One region of the Pseudomonas sp. Arb-4-2C genome, then DNA from elsewhere that is predicted to be linked to it. Evidence: riboswitches for the same ligand, from Rfam matches in the RefSeq annotation. Region 1 holds a riboswitch; the other holds the start of a gene.
What was found. Region 1 has a riboswitch for cobalamin ahead of cobW (cobalamin biosynthesis protein CobW). Riboswitches for the same ligand answer to the same signal wherever they lie in the genome.

Region 1 (10,557 bases):
GGTGCTGCGGTAACGGCTGCTTAGGGTTCCACCCTGACGGCGGGTCACTTTTGGCAAACGCCCCAAAAGTAACCAAAAGGTCTATGCCCTGACGTTCGGCCCTCGCCTAGGCTCGGGTTCCTTCGCTCCGGGATTGATCCGGGCGCAGCGCCTCCGGTTTGCTTCGCTGCACCTCCTCTCGATGTGTTTGGCTGCGCCAAACGGTCGCTGCGCTCCCACCCCCGGATCAATCCCTCCACTCAGCCTGCCGACGGGCTTTGAGATCAAAATCTTTACTCGAGCTAACGCTCATCGTGTTGAGTGGGGCGGCTTCGCCGCATGGGGGGCACGAATTAAAATTGTGGGAGCTGGCCTGCCAGCGATGGCGGCCTCACGGCCGACCAATCTTTAACTGAGCACACCCGATCCCACTGTGGGAGCGGGCTTGCTCGCGAAGGCGGTCCGCCAACCAACTAACTCCAACTGAACACACCTAATCCCCTGTGGGAACTGCCGAAGGCTGTGATCTTTTGATCTGGATCTGGATCTGGCTTTTGATGTTGCCTTTGATCTCAAAGCCCCTTCGGCAGGCCGAGCGAAGGTGTTCATCTGGGGGTAGGCGCGCAGCGCCGTGCGGCGAAGCCGCATACATCGAGAGGAGGTGCAGCGAAGCAAACCGTAGGCGATGCCCCCTGATGGACACCGTAGCGAGGGAACACTGAGCCTCAGCGAAGTGCCGTACGCCGGGGCAAAGCCTTTTGGTTCCTTTTTGGCGTTTGAAAAAGGGACTCGCTGTAAGAGCGAAACCGCCAGCGGCAGCACCCGAAGCAACGGATATGCCCCCAATCCCAAAATCCACCAACCATTGACCCATCCCAATACCCTGCGTAGCCTTGCGCTTTCGAGGTTCTTCGGCCCACGCCGAAGCTAAGAAGGGAACGCGGTCCAAGCCGCGGCTGCCCCCGCAACTGTGAACGGTGCTGTTCGCTGCCACGCCACTGCCAACTCAATCCAGAGCCAGCGGGAAGGCGCAGCGAATGCCAGGCCCAAAGCCTGAACACCGTCAGCCAGGAGACCTGCCTCGTGACAGATTTCTCACTACAACCGGGCGGGGTGATCCGGTGGCGAATTCTTCCGCGCGCTCGGTCGCAGCGGATCTCGTCCCGTATGCCCGCCACCTTGCCAAAGGGCATCCGATGAAAACACTGGCCAAACTCCCTGTCACCATCGTCACCGGTTTCCTCGGCTCGGGCAAAACCACCTTGCTGCGACACATGCTCGACAACGCTCAGGGCCGCCGCATCGCGGTGATCGTCAACGAGTTCGGCGAACTGGGCATCGACGGTGAAATCCTCAAGCAATGCACCATCGGCTGCACCGAAGAAGAAGCCACCGGCCGCGTCTACGAACTGGCCAACGGCTGCTTGTGCTGCACGGTGCAGGAAGAATTCTTCCCGGTGATGCGCGAGCTGGTCGCCCGTCGCGGTGATCTCGACCACATCCTGATCGAAACCTCCGGTCTGGCCCTGCCGAAACCGCTGGTCCAAGCTTTCCAGTGGCCGGAAATCCGCAGTGCCTGCACCGTTGACGCGGTGATTACCGTGGTCGACAGCCCGGCGGTGGCTGCCGGCACCTTCGCCGCGTTTCCGGATCAGGTCGATGCCCAGCGCAAACTCGACCCGAACCTCGATCACGAGTCGCCGCTGCACGAACTGTTCGCCGACCAACTGGCCAGCGCCGATCTGGTGATCCTTAACAAGGCCGACCAGACCAGCCCTGAAGACCTCGCTCGCGTACGTCTGGAAGTCGCTGAAGAGCTGCCGCCAGCGGTGAAAATCATCGAAGCCAGCAACGGCCGTCTGCCACTGGACGTGTTGATTGGCCTTGGCGCGGGTTCCGAAGAGCACATCGACAGCCGCCACAGCCATCACGATCACCACCACGACGGTGATGACGACCACGATGACCACGATCATGACGCTTTCGATTCGATCTCCATCGAACTGCCGCAAGCCGATGAAAGCTTGCTGCTCGACGCACTGACGCAACTGGTGGTTCAGCACGGCATTCTGCGCGTCAAAGGCTTCGCGGCGATCCCGAACAAGCCGATGCGCCTGCTGATTCAAGGCGTGGGCACGCGTTTCGACAAGCACTTCGACCGTCAGTGGGGCACCGATGAAGCGCGCGTCACGCGCCTGGTGCTGATCGGCCAGGAACTCGACGCCGCGCAACTCGAAGCGCAACTGCGCGCCGCGCTCAGCGTTTAAGCCATGCACCTGCTCAGGACCCAGCCCGGCGGTTTCGTGTCGGATGACAACATTGCCGACCTTGGACAAACCCCCGCCGAGCTGGTGATCCTGTGCAGCGGCGATTCCAGCCTGGCGCTGCTCGCCGAAGCTGCGCAGCAATTGCCCGAGGATTACCCGAGTCTGCGCCTGGCCAATCCCATGCAGGTGCAGAATCACGCTTCGGTCGATCTGTATGTCGATGAGGTGCTGCGTCACGCCAAGGTGATCCTGATTTCGTTGCACGGCGGCATTGCCTATTGGCGTTATGGCGTCGAGCGGCTGGTGGAGCTGGCTGAGCGCGGTGTGCAGGTGATTCTGGTGCCTGGCGATGACCGTCCCGACCCTGAACTCAGCGACTTGAGCACCGTGCCCGCCGAGGATCGCGACCGCCTCTGGCAGTTCCTGCGTCAGGGCGGCATGGGCAATGCGCTGGACTTCTTCCATTGCCTGGCCAACCGCTGGCTGGCGCGGGACTACGCCTGGGACGAGCCGCAAGCGCTGCCGCGTACGGCGATTTACCAGCCACAGAAAAACTCCGCCGCACTGAGCGACTGGCAAGCCGAATGGCTGCCCGGTCAACCGGTCGCGGCGGTGTTGTTTTATCGCTCGCATTTGCAGGCGGCCAACACGGCGTTCATCGATGTGTTCTGCCAGCGCTTGCAGGCGGCGGGGCTCAATCCGCTGCCAATCGCGGTTGCCAGCCTGAAAGAGCCGGGCTGCCTGAGCGTGGTCGAGGATTGGCTGGACGAGGTCGAGGCGGCGGTGATTCTCAACACCACCGGGTTCGCGCAATCCAGCCCGGAAGCCCCACATCTGCGGCCGTTCCGGCGCAATATTCCGGTGATTCAGGCGATCTGCGCGCAGGACAACGAGCCTGGCTGGCGCGACAGCGAGCAAGGCCTCGGCCCGCGCGATCTGGCGATGCACATCGCCTTGCCGGAACTCGACGGGCGCATCATCAGCCGGCCGATCAGCTTCAAGGATCTGGCCTGGCGCAGTGAGCGCAGTCAGTCCGACGTGGTCTGCTACCGGGCGCAACCGGAGCGCATGGATTTCGTCGCCGAACTGGCCCGGCGCTGGAGCGATCTGGCGCGGGTACCGAATGCCGAGAAACGCATTGCGCTGATCCTCGCCAACTACCCGACCCGCGACGGTCGTATCGGCAACGGTGTCGGCCTCGACACCCCGGCCGCGGCTTTGAATATCTTGCGTGCGTTGCAGGCTGAAGGCTTTCCGCTGACGGCTCAGTTGCCGGACAGCGGCACTGCGCTGATCCAGCAATTGCTCGGTGGCGTCAGCAACGACCTCGACAGCATCGATTTGCGCCCGTGCCAGCAAAGCCTGGCGATGGACGCTTATCTGGCGATGTTCAATGCACTGCCGCAAGCCAATCGTGCGGCAGTGCTGGAACGTTGGGGCGCTCCGCAAGACGATCCGATGTGCCGTGACGGGCGGATGATGATCGCCGGTCTGCGCTTTGGCCTGACCTTTGTCGGCATTCAACCGGCGCGCGGTTATCAGGTCGATCCGAGTGCGGTGTATCACGACCCGGATCTGGTGCCGCCCCACGGCTATCTGGCGTTCTACTTCTGGCTGCGCAACACCTACGGCGCGCACGCGGTGATTCACGTCGGCAAGCACGGTAACCTCGAATGGCTGCCGGGCAAGGGCGTCGGCCTTTCGCAAAACTGCTGGCCGGACGTGCTGCTCGGGCCGCTGCCGAACATCTATCCGTTTATCGTCAATGACCCGGGTGAGGGCGCACAGGCCAAACGACGCACGCAAGCGGTGATCATCGACCACCTGATGCCGCCGCTGACCCGTGCCGAAACCTACGGCCCGCTGCGCAATCTGGAACTGTTGGCCGACGAATATTACGAAGCCCAACTGCTCGACCCGCGCCGCGCCCGCGAGCTGCAGCGCGACATCCTGCAACTGGTGCGCGAGACGCAGATCGACCGTGAACTGCAACTCGACGCCGGCCTGGACAGCGACGCCGACGCAGCGATCTGGCTACCGCGGCTGGACACCTATCTGTGTGACCTCAAGGAATCGCAGATTCGCGATGGCCTGCACATTTTCGGTGAGTCACCGACCGGACGTTTGCGCATCGACACGTTGCTGGCGCTGCTGCGCATTCCGCGTGGCGACGGCAAGGGCGCACAGTCGAGTTTGCTGCGGGCTGTGGCGAAAGCCTTTGAGCTGGGGTTTGATCCGCTGGATTGTGCGTTGGCCGAGCCGTGGAATGGCCCGCGTCCGCAGGCGCTGCAAAACGTCAGCGATGAAATCTGGCGCAGCGCCGGCGATACCCGCGAACGCCTCGAACTGTTCGCCACCCAACTGATCACCCAGGCACTCCAAATCCCCTGTGGGAGCGAGCCTGCTCGCGAAAGCGGTGTTTCAGCCGACATTGATTTACCTGACCCACCGCCATCGCGAGCAGGCTCACTCCGACAGGATCCGCGTTGGGCTGAAGTCAGCGTAATCATTGAGAACCTGCGCGAAGTCGTCGCCCCGCGTCTCGACGCCTGCGGTCCCGCCGAAATGCGTGGCTTGCTCGATGCGCTGAACGGCCGCTTCGTCCCTGCCGGCCCAAGCGGCGCGCCGAGCCGTGGCCGTCTCGACGTGCTGCCCACCGGGCGCAACTTCTACTCGGTGGACGTGCGCAACCTGCCGACCACCACCGCGTGGCGCATCGGTTTTCAGTCCGCCACGCTGATTCTCGAACGGCACCTGCAGGATCACGGCGATCACCTGCGCCAGCTCGGCCTGTCGGTGTGGGGCACCGCGACCATGCGCACCGGCGGCGACGACATCGCCCAGGCCATGGCGCTGATGGGCGTGCGTCCGGTGTGGGCTACCGGCAGTCAGCGCGTTGATGACTTTGAAATTCTGCCGCTGAGTCTGCTGGACCGGCCACGGGTCGATGTGACGTTGCGGGTCTCCGGGTTCTTCCGCGATGCCTTTGCCAACCTGATCCGCCTGTTCGACGCGGCCGTGCAAGCGGTGGCAGCACTGGACGAACCCGACGATCTCAACCCGCTGGCGGCGAAAGTGCGTGCCGAGCGCGAGGCTCTGCTGCAATCGGGGCTGGATGAAGACGCGGCGCGGCGCCAGGCCGGTTGGCGGATCTTCGGCGCTAAACCCGGAGCGTACGGCGCGGGTGTGCAGGGCGCCATCGATGGACGTCTGTGGCAGAGCCGCGAGGATCTGGCCGAGGTCTATCTGAATTGGGGCGCCTACGCATACGGTGGGTCCGACGAGGGCACCGCCGCCCGCGAGCAGTTCGTCCAGCGCCTGAGCCAGGTGCAGGCTGTGCTGCAAAACCAGGACAATCGCGAGCATGACTTGCTCGATTCCAACGACTATTACCAGTTCCAGGGCGGCATGCTCGCGGCGGTGGAAACCCTGCGCGGGGAAGCGGCGGCCAGTTATCACGGCGATCACAGCCAGCCGGATCTGCCGAAAATCCGCACCCTGAAAGAAGAACTGAATCGGGTGATCCGCTCGCGGGCGGCCAATCCGAAATGGATCGACGGGGTCAAGCGCCACGGCTATAAAGGCGCGTTCGAACTGGCAGCGACGGTCGATAACCTGTTCGCCTTCGATGCCACCACGCAACTGATCGACGATCATCAGTATGCGTTGCTGGCCGACGCCTATTTGCTCGATCCGGCGACCCGCGACTTTGTCCGCGAGCACAATCCGCATGCGCTGCGCGACATGACCGAGCGCATGCTGGAAGCGCAACAGCGCGGAATGTGGCAGGAACCCGGCGCCTATAAAGAGGCCCTCGAAAACCTGCTGCTGGATATAGAAGAAGACACCTGATGCGCTGTAAATCAACTGTGGGAGCGGGCTTGCTCGCGAAGGCGTCGTGTCAGTGGATATACCTTTTACGGATACCCCGCTTTCGCGAGCAAGCCCGCTCCCACAGGGGATCAGGTTAGCGCCCAATGTTTTTCGATAGATCACCGACCATGACTGAGTATTGAAGATGACCGACACCCCGCATTTCCCGCTCTCCGCTGTGGTCGGCGCCGATGACCTGAAACTCGCTCTGTGCCTCACCGCCATCGACCCGAAAATCGGTGGCGTGCTGATCGAAGGTCCGCGTGGCATGGCCAAATCGACCCTGGCCCGTGGTCTGGCCGATCTGCTGGCGAGCGGTCAGTTCGTCACGCTGCCGCTGGGCGCCACCGAAGAGCGTCTGGTCGGCACGCTCGATCTTGACGCCGCGTTGAGTGAAGGGCGCGCGCAGTTTTCCCCCGGTGTGCTGGCCAAGGCCGATGGCGGCGTGTTGTACGTCGATGAAGTGAACCTGCTGCCCGACCATCTGGTGGATCTGCTGCTCGATGTGGCGGCCAGCGGCACCAACCTGATTGAACGCGATGGTATTTCTCATCGGCATTCGGCCCGATTCGTGTTGATTGGCACAATGAACCCGGAAGAGGGCGAATTGCGTCCGCAACTGCTCGACCGTTTCGGCCTGAACGTCGCTCTCAGCGGTCACACGGTACCGGCCGAACGCGGGCAGATCATTCGTCGCCGACTGGATTTCGACAGCGATCCACAAGCGTTCTGCGCGCAGTGGGAAACGCAGCAGCAAACCCTGCGTGAGCGTTGCGAACACGCGCGCAGTGCCTTGTCGGGCATTCCCCTGGACGACGACGCCTTGGCGCTGATCACCGAACGTTGCTTTGCTGCTGGTGTTGATGGCTTGCGTGCCGATCTGGTCTGGCTGCGTGCTGCCCGGGCCCACGCGGCGTGGCGCGGTGCTGACGCGATTGCCGAGCAGGACATCGACGCGGTGGCGGAATTCGCGCTGCGTCATCGCCGTCGTGAATCGCCTTCGTCCAGCCCTCAGCCCCCTGCGCAGCACTCGACCCATGCGCAGGCCGGGCCGAGCGAAGGGCAGGGGCAGTGGGGCGACATGCCTGCCCCGGCACTGGCCACCGGTGCGCGCCGTGAAGTGCCGAGCTGGCCAAAAAAGTAACCGGCATTCGTCCCCGATCCGACGTGGGGGCGAATGCCAGACCCCGCGCCGGACGACTCGACCACGGACGCCAGGGCCAACGCCACGCCGCGCGCAGCGGCTCGGTGAACTGGCCGGGTACGTTGCTCAGCGGTCGGCCGCAGACACGGGAAGATCTGCAGTTCCAGTTACGCACCCGTTCGGCCCATGAGCTGTGGCTGGTGATCGTCGATGCGTCGGCCTCGACTCGTCGTCATCAGGCACTGAGCGATGCCAAGGGCTTGCTCGCGCAATTGTTCGATGATGCCTATCGACAGCGCGCCCGTCTGGCATTACTGACTGCCAGCGGCAGTGCGCCGAAATGGCAGGTACAGGGCTTGAAGGCGTCGAGTGGCTTGCGCACCTGGCTGGAAGCGCTGGGGGCGGGCGGCGGCACGCCGTTGCTGGCTGCGTTGACGCAGGCGCAGCAATGGCTGGCGCAGCGGAAAAAGCGTTTTCCTGCCGAGCAGCAGCGATTGCTGCTGGTCACGGACGGGCGCCTGAAAGCCTTGCCGCCGCTGCTGCCGCTGGAGTGCCCGGGGTTGTTGATCGACATTGAGCGTGGGCCGATCCGCTTGGCCCGAGCGCGGCAAATTGCGGCGGCGCTGAATGCGCAGTATCGGCATATCGATGATCTGTGATGCCTGAACGGGCCTCTTCGCGAGCAGGCTCGCTCCCACAAGGTTGCTGAACACCGCTTCCGCTGTGGGAGCGAGCCTGCTCGCGAAGAGGTTCACTCGGTTGCTGATCTGCCAACCACAATTCGCAGCGCTGCTCTATGCTCCACTCCAGCCCAATCACAAGGAGTGAATCATGCGGGTACTGGTCGCCAATCCTCAGGACGATTTTCGCGTCAAAGCCTACGCCGGCACCAACGGCGTGTTGCTCGCCATGGATCTGGCCGAGCCCCGACGCAAAGGTTTGCTCGGCTTTGCCATCGAGAAGCAGCAGGGCGACAAGCCGTGGCAGTTCCTGTTCAACAGCCTGACGTTTCCCGGCATGGCCCACACTTTTCCCCAATATCACGCCACGCCCAGCGATAAAGCGCCGCTGCAGAAATTTCGCTGGGCCGATTACGCAGTCAACCCAGGCACAACCTTGCACTATCGCGTGCACTTGGCCTACGGCACGGCGGACGCGCCGCAATTGGGCGAGTCGCTGGAGCTGAGCATCACGTCCGACGATGGCCACCCGGCCAACCAGAGCGTGATCTTCAATCGTGCCGTGGCCGCCAGCCAGGCCTTCCAGCGCAAGTTCCCCGACCTCGACGCGCAAATCAGCGCCAACAAGAACCTGCCCATTGAAGCGTGGCCCGACGCAGCGCGCCTGTGGCTGGAGAACGGGCTGCTGGAGCGTTTGCTGGGTTACATCGAGCGTGCGGTGGACGCTCAGTGGGCGCTGGATATCGCGATCTACGAGTACCAGTTGCAGGCGATCATCGATGCGGTGAACGCGGCGTTCGCCCGAGGCGTTCGAGTGCGTGTGCTGTATCACGCCCGACCGGATGACGCCGATACGGCACTGAACGAAACCAACCTGGCGAAATTGCCGGCGGCGAACAAGCGCGGTCGAATCACCCACGAGATCTTCCACGACAAGTTCATTGTCCTCAGCCGCGTCGATGCTGCCGGGCAGCGTCAACCGCAGGCCGTGTTGTGCGGCAGCACCAATTTCACCGTCAATGGTGTGTATCGCCAGGCCAACGTGGTGCACACCCTCGATGACGTGACGATCGCCGCGCGTTATCTGCAAACGTTCGAAGAGGTCTGGGCGAATCCCGCCGATGTCGGCGCGACGCGCACCTGGATCACTGCCAACAACCCCATTGACCCCACGCAACCGTTGTTCGCCGGGTTCTCGCCACGCAGCGGTGGCGCCGACCTGCGCGAATTCGTCGAGATCATCGAGGCGGCTAAAAAGGACGTATTGTTCGTCACTGCGTTTACCTTGCCGGACGCGATTCTCAACGCGCTGCTCGGCAAGCCCCATGACGATATCCTGCGTTACGGCCTGCAAAACACCGCGAGCAGCATCACGGGGTTTCACGCGGACCGTACGGCCGAATTCGCCGCCACGGCTTTGCTCAACACCGGGCTGGAAGGCTGGCTGAAGGAAAACATGAAAGGCCAGAAGGGCAACCTGCTGGTGCACACCAAAGCCGTGATTACCGACTTCACCACAGACGCGCCGACCATCATCAGCGGCAGCCACAACCTCAGCACCTCGGCCAGCAATGGCAATGACGAGAACTTCCTTATCATTCGTGGCGACACTGATCTGGCCGACCGCTATGGTCTGGAATTGCTGCGGTTCTACGAGCATTACCGCTTTCGCTATTTCGCGAAAAAACTGGAGCTGAAGCAGGTTAGTCCGCTGGCGGTGGATGACAGCTGGACCAACGATTACTACGTCGAGGGGGATTTGCGGCAGTTGTCGCGGTTGCGTTTTGCCGGGCGTTGATGTTGCGCGTTTGATGGCCTCTTCGCGAGCAAGCCCGCTCCCACATTGGATCTTCAGTGAACCCGGAACCGGTGTCCGACAAATAATCCCTGTGAGAGCGGGCTTGCTCGCGAGAGGGCCATCAGGAAACGCTTTTTTGTGTTCTTACAGATTTTGAAATGATTTGCCGCTGTAGAAAATGTGCCTTGAGCCTGTACGCTCCAAGGCCATTTTTCATTCAGGATTTACATGAACACCCTCTCGGAGCCTCCCAGTCGTACCTTCTCCTCGCGCCATCGCGCGGTCTTGACTCACTCGCAGCATCCGGTCTTCCGACTCCCGACTATCGTTGTCAACGCGGCTTCAGAGCCTTCGCGTTGCGCTTTGCCGTGTCCGGCAGCCTGAATTCACTGAAGAGAGATCGAGACATTTTATGGAATGGTTAGCGGATCCCACGGCCTGGTTAGGCTTGTTGACCCTGATTGTGCTGGAACTGGTGCTGGGTATCGACAACCTGGTGTTCATCGCGATTCTGGCGGACAAACTGCCGCCGCATCAGCGCGACCGCGCGCGGATCATCGGCTTGTCGCTGGCCTTGATCATGCGCCTGGGCCTGTTGGCGAGTATTTCCTGGCTGGTGACCCTCACGCAGCCGTTGTTCGAGGTGTTCGGCAAGAGCTTCTCCGGTCGAGACCTGATCATGCTGTTCGGTGGTGTGTTCCTGTTGTTCAAGGCCACCATGGAGCTGCACGAACGGCTTGAGGGCCACGTCGGCCAGCGCTCGAACAACGCCGCTTATGCGCTGTTCTGGCCAATCGTGGCGCAGATCGTGGTGCT
Region 2 (10,557 bases), 1.6 Mb from region 1:
AAAGCCGCAGCCAGATCAGGGTGTTCTGTTTATGACGATGTCGGCCCGCCTTGCATTGATCTTCTTCGCAGCGCTGCTCAGCGCCTGCGCCAGTCGCACACCGCCGCCTGCGCCCGTCGTACGTGCCCCGGTAGTGTTCGGACCTTCCCAGTCGTTCTCGCCCGCCGCTGAAGACGTGCTGTTTCGCGCGCTCGGCCTGGTCGGCACGCCTTATCGCTGGGGCGGCAACACGCCGGATTCGGGTTTTGATTGCAGTGGTCTGATCGGTTTCGTTTACCGCGATGCGGCGGGTATCAATCTGCCGCGTTCGACGCGTGAACTGATCGTGATGCAGGCGCCGAATGTCGGCAAGGAAGGCTTGCAGACTGGCGACCTGATCTTCTTCGCCACCAACGGCGGCTCGCAAGTCAGCCATGCGGGGATCTACGTCGGAGAAGGGCGCTTCGTGCACGCGCCGGCAACCGGTGGCACGGTGAAGCTCGACAGCCTGTCGAAGGCGTACTGGCAGAAAGCGTATCTGAGCGCCAAACGGGTGTTGCAGCCTGAGCATCTGGCGCATAACCCGTAATTGCTGATGTTTTAAATGTGGGAGATTCTATGTTTGAGGGGAACCCTCAAACATAGAATCTCCCACATTTGTTATGTGCTGGACGCTAAATTATTTGGCGGACGACACCCGCCACACCTTGTTGCCCACATCGTCGGCCACCAGCAAACCGCCTTGCTGGTCGATCACCACGCCCACCGGGCGGCCCAGAGCGTTCTCGTCCTTGTCGAGGAAGCCAGTCAGCACATCGACCGGTGCTCCGTTCGGCTTGCCGGCGGCGAACGGTACGAAAATCACTTTATAGCCACTGTGCGGTTTGCGGTTCCATGAGCCATGCTGGCCAATGAACGCGCCTTCCTTGAATTGCGCCGGCAGGCTGTTGCCCTCGGCGAATGTCAGGCCCAGCGAGGCGGTGTGCGGGCCTACGGCGTAGTCCGGAGCAATGGCCTTGGCCACCAGATCGAGGTTTTGCGGTTTTACGCGCACATCCACATGCTGGCCGTAATAGCTGAAGGGCCAGCCATAGAAGCCGCCGTCCTTGACTGAGGTGATGTAGTCCGGCACCAGGTCGCTGCCGATCTCGTCACGCTCGTTGACCGCCGTCCACAGCGCGCCAGAGGTGGGCTCCCACGCGAGACCGTTGGGGTTGCGGATGCCCGAGGCGAAGATCCGGTGGTTGCCTGTGGCGCGATCCACTTCCCAGATCGCCGCGCGACCTTCCTCTTTATCCAGGCCGTTTTCGCCGACGTTGCTGTTCGAGCCGACGGTGACGTACAACTTGCTGCCGTCCTTGCTGGCGATGACGTTTTTGGTCCAGTGATGGTTCAGTGTGCCGCCTGGCAGGTCGGTGACTTTGATCGGCTGCGTCTTGATCTCGGTCGCGCCCGGCTCGTAGTGGAAGCGCAGCAAGCGATCAGTGTCGGCGACGTACAGATCGTTGCCGACCAGCGTCATGCCGAACGGCGAATTGAGATTCTGCAGAAAAACCGTGCGGGTCTCGGCCACGCCGTCGTGGTCGGCATCGCGCAGCAGGGTGATGCGATTCGGGCTCGGCACGCCGGCGCCAGCCTTGCCCATGACTTTCTTCATTACCCAGCCACGAATGCCACTGCTGTCGTCAGGCTTTGGCGGAGCATTGGTTTCCGCCACCAGCACGTCACCGTTGGGCAGCACGTAGAGCCAGCGCGGATGGTCGAGGCCTTCGGCAAATGCAGCGACTTGCGTACCAGCCACTGCGGTCGGTTTGCCGCCCGCAGGCCAGCCGATCGCCGGGGCGATGTTCACCGTCGGAATCAGGGTCTTGTTGGGTTCGGGCAGCTTCGGTGACGGGCCGGTGCCGTCGGAAACTTGCAGGCTGGAGGATTCACCGCAGGCGGCGAGCCCTCCGGCGAGGGCGATGAGGAGAGCGAGTTGGGTTTTGCGCATTACTGATCTTCCCTATGAATGCATGCCTAATCATAGAGGAGCCTGCGCACCCGATGGTTCAACCGCTCAGCCACGGGCCTCTTTGAGCAGCACGGCGATTCCGGGGTGATAGTTGCCCGCTTCGCTGCGCAACTTGCGGTAGGCGTAGGGGAAATACCAGGCGACCGCGCAGCAGTGTTCCTTTTGCAGGTCGTCGACCATGTCCTGCAGCTCTTCGGGGCTGGCGCTGTGCTGGGCTTTTTGCGGCGCGACGAACAGGCAACCGAGTTTGAGGTCGCTGGCGAAGCTGATGCGTTTGGCGTCGCTGGTGATTTCCAGCAGGGCCTGGGTCAGGTTGAGGTTGCTGACTCGCGGCCAGCGCTGCGTGGCCTGGATGTAGGCGCGGTCTTCGGCGCCGGCGAGGAACAGGTGGGCGCGGGCATTGCGCTCGCCGTCCTCGTTCTGCTTGCGGGTGGCGGTGTCGCAAAGGGTCACCAGTTCGGCCATCCATGCCGCAGCGGAGAGCAATCCGAGATTGGCTTTCTCGTCATGCCAGTAAGGCGTGTCGTTGTCGCCGCGCACGGCGTTGTAGCGGTCGAAACAGTCAAACCAGCGTTCAAGCACCGGGCGCAGGAACTCCAGGCGCGGGTTGCTGATGATCATGCCTTGCATCGTAATCATCCTTATTGTTGTGATGGGCTTTTTCGAGAAAAGCATGGCTCTTTGATATCACTTGTATCAGTGTGGCACAAGATTGGCGCCAGATAATTGATCGGCGGCAGTTATTCGCCCGACGGCCGCCTCTTTAATTGACGCTCCACCCCCAACCCTCTAACCTTCGCGGCTTGTTTCAGGTGCTCTGTGACGTGTGTCGACAGAGTGAAACAGGGAAGCCGGTGAGGGTTGTCTTCAGGCGAAGAACGATCGCGATCCCGGCGCTGCCCCCGCAACGGTAAATGAGTCAAAGCTGCGCATTGAGCCACTGTGTCGACAGACGCGGGAAGGCGCGCAGCCCGGCGATTCGCCGCTCATGAGCCCGGAGACCGGCCTGATCCATCCAGCGGCATCACGGTGGGCGATGCCAGGCTTTTTGCCGTCTATTCTTGTGCCTGCCCGCCGTTATCCAGCCTCAACGGAGAGCTCCCCCATGACCGATTCCCCCGAGCGTGACGAACGCCATCTGGCGCGTATGCAGCGCAAAAAAGCCGTGATCGACGAACGCATCGCCAATTCGCCCGACGAGTGCGGCCTGGTGCTGGTGCTGACCGGCAATGGCAAAGGCAAAAGCAGCTCGGCGTTCGGCATGCTTGCCCGCGCCATGGGCCACGGCATGCAGTGCGGCGTGGTGCAGTTCATCAAGGGGCGCAACAGCACCGGCGAAGAACTGTTCTTCCGGCGCTTCCCCGAGCAAGTGCGCTTTCACGTGATGGGCGAGGGCTTCACCTGGGAAACCCAGGACCGGCAGCGTGACATTGCTGCCGCCGAAGCCGCGTGGGCAGTCTCCCGCGAGCTGCTGCGCGATCCGTCGATCGGTCTGGTGGTGCTGGATGAACTGAACATCGCCCTCAAGCATGGCTACCTCGACCTGGATCAGGTGCTCAGCGATTTGCAGGCGCGTCCGCCAATGCAGCACGTGATCGTCACCGGTCGTGCGGCCAAGCCGGAAATGATCGAGATGGGTGACACCGTCACCGAAATGGGCATGCTCAAACACGCCTTTCAGGCGGGCATCAAAGCGCAGAAAGGCGTCGAACTTTGAATCAACCACGTCACTGCCCGGCGGTGCTGATTGCCGCGCCGGCCTCCGGTCAGGGCAAGACCACCGTCACCGCCGCACTCGCGCGTTTGCATCGCAATCAGGGGCGCAAGGTGCGCGTCTTCAAATGTGGCCCGGACTTCCTCGACCCGATGATTCTCGAGCGCGCCAGCGGTGCGCCGGTGTATCAACTGGACATGTGGATGGTCGGCGAGCAGGAAAGCCGGCGTCTGTTGTGGGAAGCCGCCGCCGAGGCGGATCTGATTCTGATCGAAGGCGTAATGGGCCTGTTCGACGGTACGCCTTCGAGTGCCGATCTGGCGCGACACTTTGGTGTGCCGGTGCTCGGCGTGATCGACGGTACTGCGATGGCCCAGACCTTTGGCGCCCTGGCGCTGGGGCTGGCGCGCTATCAGCCGGACTTGCCGTTTGCCGGCGTGCTCGCCAACCGCGTCGGCACCTTGCGTCACGCGCAACTGCTCGAGGGCAGCCTCACCGAAGGCTTGCGCTGGTACGGTGCGCTGTCCCGCGAAACGGGGATCGAGTTGCCGAGCCGCCATCTCGGACTGGTGCAAGCCAGTGAACTGAATGACCTGGATTTGCGTCTCGACGCGGCCGCCGAAGCTTTGGCCAGCAGTTGCGAGGTAGCGCTGCCACCGGCCGTGGAATTCGCCGCGCCTGAAGTGATCCCCGCTGAACCGTTGCTCGCAGGTGTGCGCATTGCTGTCGCACGCGATGAAGCCTTTGCCTTCACCTACGGCGCCAGCCTCGACTTGCTGCGCGCGATGGGCGCCGAGTTGAGCTTTTTCTCGCCGATTCGCGATACGCAGTTGCCTGAGGCTGACAGCCTGTATCTGCCGGGCGGTTATCCGGAATTGCACCATGTCGCGTTGGCGCAAAATACTGCGATGCTTGAGGCGATCCGTGCGCACCACGCCGCCGGCAAACCACTGCTCGCCGAGTGTGGCGGCATGCTCTATCTACTCGATTCGTTGACTGACGTCGAAGGCGCCCGCGCTGAGCTGGTCGGGCTGCTGCGCGGTGATGCGGTGATGCAAAAGCGTCTGGCAGCACTGGCGCTGCAAGCGGTGGATCTGCCGGAAGGTTCGTTGCGCGGCCACACCTATCACCATTCCCTGACCACCACTGAACTGATGCCGATTGCCCGGGGCCTGAGCCCCAATGGCGGGCGCGGAGCGGAGGCGGTGTATCGCGAGGGGCGGATGACGGCGTCGTACGTGCATTTCTACTTTCCGTCGAATCCGACGGCGATTGCCGCATTGTTTGCGCCAGATATCGAGGCCGCTTTCGCGAGCAAGCCCGCTCCCGCATTGGACCACCCAACCCCTGTGGGAGCGGGCTTGCTCGCGAAGAGGCCATGAGCGACAACGCATTTTCCGAAGGCGAGCGCCAAGCGGTCTACCGAGCCATCGCCGAACGCCGCGACATGCGCCACTTCACCGGTGGCACGGTCGAGCCTCAATTGCTGCGGCGTCTGCTTGAGGCCGCACATCAGGCGCCCAGCGTCGGCCTGATGCAGCCTTGGCGTTTCATCCGCATCAGCGACCGAGCCTTGCGCGGGCAGATCCAGAACCTCGTCGAAGAGGAACGCATCCGTACAGCCATTGCCCTCGGCGAGCGCAGCGACGAGTTCATGAAGCTCAAGGTCGAAGGCATCAACGATTGCGCCGAAGTGCTGGTCGCGGCGCTGATGGATGATCGCGAACGGCACATTTTCGGGCGTCGTACGCTGCCGGAAATGGACATGGCGTCGTTGTCCTGCGCGATCCAGAACCTGTGGCTGGCGTCCCGTGCCGAAGGACTGGGCATGGGCTGGGTCTCGCTGTTCGAGCCGCAGGCACTGGCCGATCTGCTGCAACTGCCGGTCGGGGCCAAGCCGTTGGCGGTGTTGTGCCTGGGCCCGGTCAAGGAATTCTATCCGGCGCCGATGCTGGTACTCGAAGGGTGGGCGCAGGCGCGTCCGCTCAATGAGTTGCTGTATGAAAATTATTGGGGAGTGAGTCAATGAGTGTGGCGTTGTTGAGTGTCGCTGCGGTCGCGCTGGATGCGCTGCTGGGTGAACCGAAACGCTGGCATCCGCTGGTGGCGTTCGGCAATTTCGCCGGGCGCATCGAGCGACGTTTCAATGCGGGCGGCCGTGGCTGGCGCAGTCACGGAGTCACCGCGTGGGTGATCGCGGTGCTGCCGCTGACGTTGCTCGCCACCGCGTTTTCCTGGGCGCCTTACGTGGGCTGGATCGTCGAGATTCTTGCGCTGTATTGCGCCCTGGGCATGCGCAGTCTTGGCGAACACGTCGAGCCTGTGGCCAAAGCCTTGCGCAGTGAAGATCTGGAAGAGGCGCGCAAGCGCGTCGGCTATCTGGTCAGCCGCCAGACCAGCGAACTGGACAGCACCGCCGTCGCCCGTGCCGCTACCGAATCGGTGCTGGAAAACGGCAGTGATGCGGTGTTCGCTGCACTGTTCTGGTTTGTCGTGGCCGGTGCGCCGGGTGTGGTGCTCTATCGCTTGAGCAACACGCTCGATGCAATGTGGGGTTATCGCAACGAACGTTTCGAGCGTTTCGGCTGGTGTGCGGCAAAAATCGATGACGTGCTCAACTACATTCCTGCACGGCTGGTGGCACTGACCTACGCGCTGCTGGGCAACACCCGGCTCGCCTGGAAATGCTGGCGCACCCAAGCGCCGAAATGGGACAGCCCCAATGCCGGTCCGGTGATGGCTGCCGGTGCCGGTGCGCTGAATGTCGAGCTGGGCGGCCCGGCGATCTATCACGGTGAACTGCACGACCGTCCGCAGCTGGGCGAAGGTGCGCCGGCGGATGCCGATTCGATTGATCGCGGCTGGCAATTGGTCCAGCGCGGGGTATGGTTATGGCTGCTGATTCTCTGCGTGGGGGCTGAATTCTATGCTTGAGCACGGTGGCCGGCTGCGCAAGGCTGCACTCGATTACGGTATCGCCGAGGCCGACTGGCTCGACCTGTCCAGTGGCCTTGCGCCGTGGCCGTTTGCGGTTCCGGAAATTCCGTTGCGCGCCTGGGCGCGTCTGCCGGAAACCGACGATGGCCTGGAGCAGGCCGCGTGCGATTACTACGGCGCCTCCCAGGTGTTGCCGGTGGCCGGTTCGCAGATGGCGATCCAGTTGCTGCCGCGTCTGCGCCGCGCCGGCAAGGTCGGCGTGTTGTCGCCGTGTTATGCCGAGCACGCCGAGGCCTGGCGCCGCAGCGGTTACATCGTGCGCGAAGTGCTGGAGCAGGAAGTCGAGTTCTTTCTCGACAGCCTCGACGTGCTGGTGGTGGTCAATCCGAACAATCCGACCGGCCTGAGCCTGACCCCGGCGCGCCTGCTGGACTGGCACGCGCGGCTGGCCCAGCGCGGCGGTTGGCTGGTAGTCGATGAAGCGTTCATGGACAACACACCGCAACTGAGTCTGGCGTCGCACACCCATCAGGTCGGCTTGGTCGTGTTGCGCTCGTTCGGCAAGTTCTTCGGTCTGGCCGGCGTGCGCCTGGGCTTTGTGCTGGCCGAGCGCAAGCTGCTCAGGTTGCTCGCCGAACAGGTCGGGCCATGGGCGGTCAGCGGCCCGACACGGGTGCTCGGCCAAGCCTGTCTACAGGACACCGAGGCGCACACCCGGCAACGCATGCGCAGCGATGAGGCCAGCGAGCGCCTGGCGTTGTTGCTGGAGCGCTACGGCTTCAAGCCCTTGGGCGGATGCGCGCTGTTCCAGTGGCTGATCACCGAGCACGCCGTGGCGTTGCACGAATTCATGGCCCGACGCGGCATCCTTCTGCGTCTCTTCACTCACAACAGCAGCCTGCGTTTCGGTCTGCCGGCCAATGCCGCTGAAGAGGCGCGTCTCGAGCAAGCGCTGCAAGCCTTTGCCAAGGAATCGACATGACCACCCTGATGGTGCAAGGCACCACTTCCGATGCCGGTAAAAGCACGCTGGTGACGGCGTTGTGCCGCTGGGCCACCCGTCAGGGCGTGGCGGTGGTGCCGTTCAAGCCGCAGAACATGGCGCTCAACAGTGCCGTGACTGCTGATGGCGGCGAGATCGGCCGCGCCCAAGCGGTGCAGGCGCAAGCGGCGCACCTCGAACCGCACACCGACATGAACCCGGTGCTGCTCAAACCCAACAGCGACACTGGCGCACAAGTCATCATCCATGGTCGCGCGGTCACCAGCATGAACGCCGTGGCCTATCACGACTACAAAGCCATCGCCATGCAAGCGGTGCTCGCTTCGCACGAACGGCTCAGCGCGGCGTATCCGCTGGTGATGGTCGAAGGCGCAGGCTCGCCAGCGGAGATCAATCTGCGCGCCGGTGACATCGCCAACATGGGCTTTGCCGAGGCGGTGGATTGCCCGGTGCTGCTGATTGCCGACATCAATCGCGGCGGAGTATTTGCGCATCTGGTCGGCACCCTGGAGTTGCTGTCACCGAGCGAACAGGCGCGGGTCAAAGGTTTCATCATCAACCGGTTTCGCGGCGACATCGCCTTGCTGCAACCGGGCCTCGACTGGCTCGAGCAGCGCACCGGCAAACCGGTGCTGGGGGTGCTGCCATACGTGATGGATCTGCACCTGGAGGCCGAGGACGGCATCGACCAGCGCCAGACCGACAAGGCCGAACAAGTGCTCAAAGTGGTGGTGCCGGTGCTGCCGCGCATCAGCAATCACACCGATTTCGATCCGCTGCGTTTGCATCCGCAGGTGGACCTGCAGTTCATCGGCCCGGGGCAGGCGATTCCTGCCGCCGACTTGATCATCCTGCCCGGCTCGAAAAGCGTGCGCAGCGATCTCGCGTATCTGCGCGCCAACGGTTGGGACACGGCGATCAACCGGCACCTGCGTTACGGCGGCAAGCTGCTGGGGATTTGCGGTGGCCTGCAAATGCTCGGCGAGCAGGTGCACGATCCGCTGGGGCTGGAAGGCGCGCCCGGTTCGAGCACCGGCCTGGGTCTGCTGGCGTTCGAAACGACGCTGGAAGCCGAGAAGCAATTGCGCAATGTGCGCGGGCGTCTGGCGCTGGAAGAGGCCGAGGTCAGTGGATATGAAATCCATGCGGGCGTGACGGCTGGGCCGGCGCTGGAGAATGCGGCGGTGCATCTGGACGACGGTCGTTGCGATGGCGCGCAGAGCCTCGACGGGCAGGTGCTCGGCACCTATTTGCACGGCTTGTTCGAGTCGCCGCACGCCAGTGCCGCGTTGCTGCGTTGGGCCGGGTTGAGCGATGTGCAGGAAGTGGATTACCACGGCTTGCGCGAGCGTGATATCGAGCGGCTGGCGGATCTGGTGGAGAAGCATCTGGATACCGGGCTACTGCGTCAGCTCTGTGGGATCCAGGTTGGCTGTTCCGGCCTCTTCGCGAGCAAGCCCGCTCCCGCATGAGAATGCATTCCAGGGTGGGAGCGGGCTTGCTCGCGAAAGGGCCGGTTGCCTCAACACATGATTTTCAGGATGTCCCCATGCTCCAACTGATCCTCGGCGGCGCCCGCTCCGGCAAAAGTCGCCTCGCGGAAAAACTTGCCAGCGACAGCCAACTGGCCGTCACCTACATCGCCACCAGCCAACCGCTGGACGGCGAAATGAGCGACCGTGTCGCGCATCACCGCGCCCGTCGCCCGGCCGAATGGGCGCTGATCGAAGAACCGCTGGAGCTGGCCCGCGTCCTGCGTGAACACGCCAGCACCGAGCGTTGCCTGCTGGTGGACTGCCTGACCCTGTGGCTGACCAATCTGCTGATGCTCGATAACGCCGAGCGTCTCGCCGCTGAGCGCGAAGCCCTGCTGGACTGCCTGGCGTCACTGCCGGGGGAAATCATTTTTGTCAGCAACGAGACCGGAATGAGTGTCGTGCCGCTGGGCGAATTGACTCGCCGCTACGTCGATGAAGCCGGTTGGCTGCATCAAGCTCTGGCTGAGCGCTGTCAGCGTGTCGTCCTGACCGTCGCCGGCCTGCCCCTGACCCTGAAAGGACCTGCGTTATGACTCAAGCGTGGTGGTTGAATCCGTGCAAACCCGTGAATGCCGAGATCGTTGAACAAGCGGCCGCGCGGCAACAGCAACTGACCAAACCGGCCGGTTCTCTCGGTCGCCTCGAAACGGTGGCGGTGCAACTGGCGGGATTGCAGGGCCAGGTCAAACCGCGCCTCGACCAGCTGTGGATCGCGATTTTTGCCGGCGATCATGGCGTGGTCGCGGAGGGGGTTTCGGCGTTTCCCCAGGAAGTCACGGGGCAGATGCTGCTCAACTTCGTCAGCGGCGGCGCGGCGATCAGCGTGCTGGCGCGCCAGCTCGATGCACAACTGGAAGTGGTGGACCTGGGCACGGTGACGCCCTCGTTGAATCTGCCCGGCGTGCTGCACTTGAATGTCGGCCCGGGCACGGCGAATTTCGCCAAGGGCGCGTCGATGACCCGGACGCAGGGCGAGCTCGCTTTGCAGGCCGGTCGCGACAGTGTGCTGCGTGCCAAGGCAGCAGGCGCGCAGTTGTTCATCGGTGGTGAAATGGGCATCGGCAACACCACCGCCGCCAGTGCGCTGGCCTGCGCCTTGCTCGATTGCCCGGTGACACATCTGACCGGTCCCGGCACTGGGTTGAATGCCGAAGGTGTCAGCCACAAAGCGCAGGTCATCGAGCGCGCGCTGGCGCTGCACGCGGCGCAACGTGGCGATGCGCTGCAAACTCTGTTCAGCCTCGGCGGTTTTGAAATCGCCGCACTGGTCGGCGCTTACCTGGCCTGTGCTCAGGAAGGCGTTGCGGTGCTGGTCGACGGCTTTATCTGCACAGTCGCTGCGCTGTTGGCGGTGCGTCTGAATCCGGCTTGC

Region 2: it holds a riboswitch for cobalamin, as region 1 does, so the genes downstream of both, cobO (cob(I)yrinic acid a,c-diamide adenosyltransferase) here and cobW (cobalamin biosynthesis protein CobW) in region 1, are expected to answer to the same signal.

What each region holds. Positions count from the first base shown of each region.
Region 1 covers NZ_CM146899.1:3,046,122-3,056,678, reverse strand. Annotated here, with positions in the region: cobalamin riboswitch at 867-1,077, shown strand; gene cobW (cobalamin biosynthesis protein CobW) at 1,176-2,246, shown strand; gene cobN (cobaltochelatase subunit CobN) at 2,250-6,098, shown strand; gene AC0J41_RS13595 (magnesium chelatase ATPase subunit I) at 6,265-7,263, shown strand; gene AC0J41_RS13590 (vWA domain-containing protein) at 7,287-7,922, shown strand; gene AC0J41_RS13585 (phospholipase D-like domain-containing protein) at 8,095-9,741, shown strand; gene AC0J41_RS13580 (TerC family protein) at 10,154-10,557, shown strand, end outside.
Region 2 covers NZ_CM146899.1:1,429,894-1,440,450, forward strand. Annotated here, with positions in the region: gene AC0J41_RS06495 (C40 family peptidase) at 32-568, shown strand; gene AC0J41_RS06500 (PQQ-dependent sugar dehydrogenase) at 659-1,972, opposite strand; gene AC0J41_RS06505 (hypothetical protein) at 2,039-2,623, opposite strand; cobalamin riboswitch at 2,787-3,017, shown strand; gene cobO (cob(I)yrinic acid a,c-diamide adenosyltransferase) at 3,099-3,710, shown strand; gene AC0J41_RS06515 (cobyrinate a,c-diamide synthase) at 3,707-5,089, shown strand; gene bluB (5,6-dimethylbenzimidazole synthase) at 5,086-5,736, shown strand; gene cbiB (adenosylcobinamide-phosphate synthase CbiB) at 5,733-6,641, shown strand; gene cobD (threonine-phosphate decarboxylase CobD) at 6,634-7,626, shown strand; gene AC0J41_RS06535 (cobyric acid synthase) at 7,623-9,119, shown strand; gene cobU (bifunctional adenosylcobinamide kinase/adenosylcobinamide-phosphate guanylyltransferase) at 9,197-9,718, shown strand; gene cobT (nicotinate-nucleotide--dimethylbenzimidazole phosphoribosyltransferase) at 9,715-10,557, shown strand, end outside.